Regions from separate parts of the Micromonospora robiginosa genome, predicted to be linked through region 1. Evidence: riboswitches for the same ligand, from Rfam matches in the RefSeq annotation. Region 1 holds a riboswitch; the other holds the start of a gene.
The links. A riboswitch is a leader RNA that binds a small molecule or an ion and turns the genes downstream of it on or off. The one in region 1 is predicted to bind cobalamin.
Positions count from the first base shown of each region.

Region 2: it holds a riboswitch for cobalamin, as region 1 does, so the genes downstream of both, H1D33_RS07085 (ribonucleoside-diphosphate reductase subunit alpha) here and H1D33_RS05690 (acyl-CoA thioesterase) in region 1, are expected to answer to the same signal.

Region 1 is NZ_CP059322.2:1,272,442-1,275,641, forward strand. Features, by position in the region: gene H1D33_RS05685 (COG1361 family protein) at 1-758, shown strand, start outside; cobalamin riboswitch at 919-1,129, shown strand; gene H1D33_RS05690 (acyl-CoA thioesterase) at 1,256-1,768, shown strand; gene H1D33_RS05695 (LysE family translocator) at 1,772-2,395, shown strand; gene H1D33_RS05700 (hypothetical protein) at 2,531-2,662, shown strand; tRNA gene H1D33_RS05705 (tRNA-Trp) at 2,735-2,807, shown strand; tRNA gene H1D33_RS05710 (tRNA-Glu) at 3,048-3,120, shown strand; tRNA gene H1D33_RS05715 (tRNA-Gly) at 3,136-3,200, shown strand, end outside.
Region 2 is NZ_CP059322.2:1,630,005-1,633,204, forward strand. Features, by position in the region: gene H1D33_RS07085 (ribonucleoside-diphosphate reductase subunit alpha) at 1-1,743, opposite strand, end outside; cobalamin riboswitch at 1,866-2,072, opposite strand; gene H1D33_RS07090 (cytochrome P450) at 2,277-3,200, opposite strand, start outside.

The DNA of each region.
Region 1 (3,200 bases):
GCGCCGACCTCTCGGTGGTGGCCCGCGACGTGAAGCAGTCGGTTCGGGTCGGCGCCGACGGCAGGCCCGAGCCCACCGGCACGCTGAACCCGGGCGAGACGGGAGCGCTGCGGCAGACCGTCGCCAACCAGGGCCGCGCGGCGGTCAACGGCGTGCGGGTCACGCTGCGCCTACCCAAGGGCGTGACCTTCACCAAGCCCCCGACCCAGTGCGTGCTCGGCGACGCCGGCCGCTCGGCGGTCTGCACCTATCCGGGCCTCACCCTCGTTCCGGCCGTCGAGGACACCGACCCGGACGACGCGGTCTACTCGGCGGTCGAGCTGTACAACCTCGTGACGACCCCCGCGTCGGCCACCGCGCCGGCGACGGTGCAGGGCGGGACCGTGCGGGTGGAGGGCCTCACCGAACGGTCGACCAAGGACCGCGCCACGCCCGCGCGTACGGCACTGCCCGCGAACGCCGCCGCCGTACCGGTGGCCGACGTGGACCCCGGCGACAACCGGGACGGGTTCGCCGTGGTGCTGGCCGCCAAGACCGGCGGCGGCGATGGCGGCAACGGCAACGGCAACGGCGGCAACGGCGGTGCCGGTGGTGGCGACGGTGGCGGTGACGGCGGGCTGCCGGTCACCGGTCCGCAAGCCGGGCTGATCGGCGGAATCGGCATCGCGGCGCTGGCGGCCGGTGCCGTGCTGTTCCTCTCCTCCCGGCGTCGCCGGACGATTTTGGTGACCCCCGAGGACGAGCAGCCACTGGCCTGACCCGTCCCGTCGGCCCGTGCGGGCGGGACGGGCAACCGTCCCGCCCGCACCCGACGCCTCCCATCCTCGATCGGGAAGCCACGACCGGTGCCGCTGTCGGGCGCACCGACGAGACCGGCGTCACCCACCCCGTCCCGCCGCCGACACCCCGACCTCTGACTACGATGGCCGCAGCGCTGGTTCACCCGGTCGGCGACGGCCGGGTGTCGTAAGAGGGAACCCGGTGGAAGTCCGGGACTGCCCCGCAGCGGTGAGTGGGAACGACCGCCGTCATCAGCACTGGGCCACCGGCCCGGGAAGCGACGGCCAGTAGGCGACCGAACCCGGTCCGGCCCGCGAGTCCGAAGACCTGCCCGCGCCGCGCGCACCACCGGTGCGCGCTGCCGTCGACCTCGCGGGTGGGTCGGGCGGGTGACACGCCGTACGCGATCCGTCGGCGTGCCCTCGACGCGCGCCCCCCGGTCGGCGGTCCGCTGCATCGAGGACGGACCCGCACAGTGCCCGACACCATCACACTCGCCGGCCGACCACCGTCGGCCTCGCACCTGACCCTGTCGCAGATCATGGACCAGCACCACACCAACCTGATGGGTACGGTCCACGGTGGCCGGATCCTCAACCTGATCGACTCGGTCGCCGGGGTCGTCGCCGCCCGCCACTCCGACGGCCCGGCGGTCACCGCCGCCATCGACGAGACCGCCTTCCTGCGCGCGGTCCGCGTCGGCGACGTGGTCCACGTCGACGCCCGGATCACCTGGGCCGGCCGCAGCTCGATGGAGGTGGCGGTGAAGGTCAGCGCGGACCGCTGGGACCGCGCGGTACCGCCGGTCGACGTGGCCACGGCACACCTGGTGATGGTGGCCGTGGACGACCACGGCGACCCCCGCGCCGTCCCGCCGCTGCTGCCGCAGACCGACGGGGACCGGCGACGCTACCGGGAGGCGCAGATCCGGCGGGAACACCGGCTGGCGCTGCGCCGGGCCCTGCTCGACGGCGCCGGGGAGGGCTGAACGATGCTCGGACTGTCCGTGGCGGCCCTCACCGGATACCTCGCCGCGATCGTCGTCCTCATGATCACACCCGGCCCGGACATGATGTTCGTGCTGGCCAACGCCACCCGCTACGGGGCCCGCTCCGGCGTCGTCGCCGCGCTCGGCGTCGCCGCCGGGGAAGCCGTGCACGTCGCGGCGGTGGTCGGGGGACTGGCCACGCTGATCAGCGCCTCACCGGTCCTGTTCACCGCCATCCGATGGGCCGGCGCCGCCTACCTGATCGTCCTGGGGATCCGGGCCGCCCGCCACCGCGATCCGGTCACCGCCACCGGTCCGGACCACGGCGCGTCGCCCGGCCGGGCGTTTCTGCGCGGCCTGGCGACGAACCTGCTCAACCCCAAGATGATCCTGTTCAGCGTGGCGTTCCTGCCCCAGTTCGTCGACCCCGGCGCCGGCAACGCCACGGCGCAACTCGTCCTGCTCGGCGCCCTGTTCGTCGCCGTGCAACTCGCCGTGGACGTCACCCTCGGCGCGGGCGCCGGCCGGCTCGCCCGCCGGTTGGCCGACCGGCGGTGGTCGCGGCGGATCAACCGGGTCTGCGCGGTCGCGTTCGTCGCGCTCGGCGTCCGCCTCGCACTGGGCTAGCCGTCGCGTCCGCTGCCCGCCGACGACGCCGCCACCCCGGCGCGTGAATGCGGCTCCGGAATATTCGTTGCCAACCGCGGACACCGAGCTTACCTTTGATCAGCAAGGTCAACCGAACCGGAAAAGGAGCTCCCCGTGTCGCAGTACGCCCTCACCGAAACCATGCGGTCCAAGCCGCGCGGTGGTGTCGTGCTGCCCTCGATCGGGCGAGCCCACGATCTGCGCGCGAGTGAGCAGAACTGGAAGTCGGGGTGGCGGCGCGAATAGCGCCAGCGGAAGCTGGAAAGCCGCCCACCCGACAGGGGAAGGGCGGCTTTTTCGTTACCCGATCAATCACAGAGGGGCGTAGCTCAACCGGGAGAGCACCGGTCTCCAAAACCGAAGGTTGCAGGTTCGAACCCTGTCGCTCCTGCTTTCGCCGCGGCCACGGCCGGAGGCGCCGTTGATTCTCAACTCCACAGTGGATGGCATGGAAGAGGCCTCGGTCGGCGCCGGCAGGCGCCGGCCGGGGGTAACACCTTCCGGGACGGGGGAGACGGTGACCCGCCCGCTTTGGGAGCGGGAGACACAGCGTTCGACTCGCTGGTCCCGGACGATGGGGTGGTGGCACCGGAAACGCCGCAGTGCGTACCCGGCCTGCTGCCTGTCCCATGGGCCGTTGGAGCAATTGGCAGCTCATCCGGTTCTCAGCCGGACGGTTACGGGTTCGAGTCCCGTACGGCCTACGTACGACATGCCAAGCGGTCGTGGTGAACTGGGCGGACACGTCGATCTTCCACATCGAAGCAGCGGGTTCGATGCCCGC
Region 2 (3,200 bases), 360 kb from region 1:
CTCCGCGCCCCACAGGTCCGGGTGCAGGTCACCCTTCGCAGCCCGGGTCTGCGGGTACGCCGGATGCGGGCCGAACCGTTCGGCCAACCCGGCGGACGTCTCCAGCGCGGTCAGCAGGATCTCCTCCTGCACCCGGGTGGACAGCTCCCGCGCCGCCGCCGAGTCGAACGGCAGGCGCAACGTGAAGAACGCGTCCTGCAGGCCCATCAGCCCCAACCCGACCGGCCGCCAGCGGGGGTTCGACGCCGCCGCCTGCGCGGCCGGGTAGTAGTTGATGTCGATCACCCGGTCGAGGAAGACCACCGCGGTACGCACGGTGGCCCGCAGCGCCTCCCAGTCGACGCCGGCGGCGGTGACGTGCGCGCCGAGGTTGACCGAGCCGAGGTTGCACACCGCCGTCTCGGCGTCGTCGTTGACCTCCAGGATCTCGGTGCACAGGTTGGACAGGTGGATGACGTTGCCCGGCTCACCGGTCTGGTTGGACAGCCGGTTCGCGGCGTCCTTGAACGTCATCCAGCCGTTGCCGGTCTGCGCCAGCGTCCGCATCATCCGCCCGTACAGGTCCCGGGCCTTCACCACCCGGACCGCCTTCTTCTCCGCCGCCCGGTACGCGGCGTCGAACGCCTCGCCGTACAGGTCGGGCAGCTCCGGCGCGTCCGACGGGTCGATCAGCGACCAGTCGGCGTCGGCCTCCACCCGGCGCATGAACTCGTCCGGGATCCAGTTGGCCAGGTTCAGGTTGTGGGTACGCCGGGACTCCTCGCCGGTGTTGTCCCGCAGCTCCAGGAACTCCTCCACGTCCGGGTGCCACGGTTCCAGGTAGACGCAGGCCGCGCCCTTGCGCCGGCCGCCCTGGTTGACCGCGGCCACCCCGGCGTCGAGCGTCTTGAGGAACGGCACGATGCCGTTCGAGCGCCCGTTCGTGCCCCGGATCAGCGCGCCCCGCCCGCGCACCCGCGACCAGGAGATGCCGATGCCGCCGGAGAACTTCGACAGCTTCGCGACCTGGTGGTACCGCTCGTAGATCGAGTCCAACTCGTCGCGCGGGGAGTCCACCAGGAAGCACGACGACATCTGGGTGTGCCGGGTGCCGGAGTTGAACAGCGTGGGGGAGCTGGGCAGGTAGGCCAGGCGCGACATCAGCCGGTAGAAGTCGACCGCCTCGCCCGGCGTCTGCGACAGCCCGCAGGCCACCCGCAGCAGCCAGTACTGCGGCGTCTCCACCACCAGCCGCGTCTCCGGGTGCCGCAGCAGGTAGCGGTCCGCCACCGTGCGCAGTCCGAAGTACTCGAACCGCAGGTCGCCGGCCGGGTCCACGGCGTCGTCCAGCTCACCGGCGTGCCGGGCCACGAACGCGGCGGTGTCGTCGCCGACCAGCCCCAGCCCGTGCGCGTACCCGATCGACTGGCTGAAGCGCGTCACCTGCTGCCCACGGACCTCCTCGTCCACGTACGCGGCCAGCAGGCGGGCGGCCAGCTTCGAGTACTGCGGCTCCTCGCCGATCAGCTCCGCCGCGGTCTGGATCGACAACCGGTCCAGCTCCGACGTGGTCGCCCCGTCGTAGAGCCCGCTGATCGTCCGGGTGGCGACCCGCAGCGGGTCCACCTCGTCGAGGTCGGCGACCCACCGCTCGACCGCCCGGACGATCCGGTTGACGTCGACCGGCTCGGTGTCGCCGTCCCGCTTGCGGACCCGCATCGCCAGCCGGCGCTGCTCCGGAGGGTTCTCCCGCACGACCGTCATGACCTCTCCTCGCTGTCACTCCGATGGCCTCGGACGGCGGGAGACGCCAACAGGCACGGCACGCACGGCCGGCCCGGCTGCTGGCGTCGGTCGTCCCGCGCGACCGTCGACCGCCGCGCGCGGCAGCGCACGGCGCGCTGGCAGGTCTTCGGACTCGCGGGCGTCGTACTCGTTCCTACTGGCCGTCGCTTCCCAGGCCGGTGGCCCAGTGCTGATGACGGCGGTCGTTCCCACTCACCGCTGCGGGGCAGTCCCGGACTTCCACCGGGTTCCCTCTTGCCTCGGCCGCACCCGTGGGGCGCGGCCGAACCAGCTACGGGGACACCATATATGGCGGTGCCGGCGTGTGGGCAACACCAGATGTCGGGTCCGGCGTGTCGGCTTCGTCTCAGCGGGCGAATGGCGCTCGGGAGCGCCGGCGACGATACTCGCCGGCTGCTGCGTTCCTGCTGCGCCTGCACCTCGACCGCGAGGCGAAGGAGGGGCCCCCGCTTAACGCCTCCGGTATAGGCGGGGCCCCCGCTTAACCCCGGTCACCAGGTGACCGGCAGGCCCGTCGGGCCGAGGATGGCGTGCCCCGCCTTCCATCCGACCTCGTCCGGCGGCACCGCGAGGCGCAGGCCGGGCAGCTCCCGCAGCAGCAGACCGAGCGCGGTGCGGACCTCCAGCGCCCCCAGGTGCGCCCCGATGCAGTAGTGCGGGCCGTGGCCGAAGGAGAGGTGCGGGGTGGGCGTCCGGTCGAAGTCCATCCGTTCCGGGTCGGGAAACACGTCCGGGTCGCGGTTCGCCGCGTCGTGCGACGGGACCACGATGTCGCCCTCGGCCAGCCGGGCACCGCTGGGCAGCGTCACGTCCGCCATCACTCGGCGCGGCATCTCGTCGCCGTTGGCGGTCGAGTGCAGCCGTTCCAGCTCGGCGACCGCGGCGTCCAGCCGGTCCGGGTGCGCCACCAGATGGGCCCAACCGGTCCCGTCCGGCCCGTACGGCGCGGTCTGGAGCACGTGGACGAACGTGGCGATCGAACTGGCCGTGGTCTCCCACCCGCCCACCACGAGCGAGATGGGCAGCTTGATCTGGACGTCCGCCGGCTGGTCGGCGGCCGCGGTGGCGATCCGGCCGAGCAGGTCGTCACCCGCGCGGTCGCGGCGCTGCTCCAACTGGCCCCACAGGTAGCCGCCCATCTCCTCGGCCGAGCGGGCGGCGTCCTCGCGGCTCAGGTCGCCGGCGCCGAGGAACATGTCGCCCCACCGGCGGAACCGCATCCGGTCCTCGGCGGGCAGTCCGAGCAGGTCGCAGATCACGTCCAGCGCGAACGGCACCGCGAAGTCCCGGACCAGGTCGGCCGGGGCGCCGGCGGCGACCATCGAGGCCAGCCTCGCCTCGGCCGCGGCCCGTACGGCGTCGCGCAGCGCGTCGACCGCCGGCCGGGTGAACGCGTCCTTCACCGTGCCGCGCAC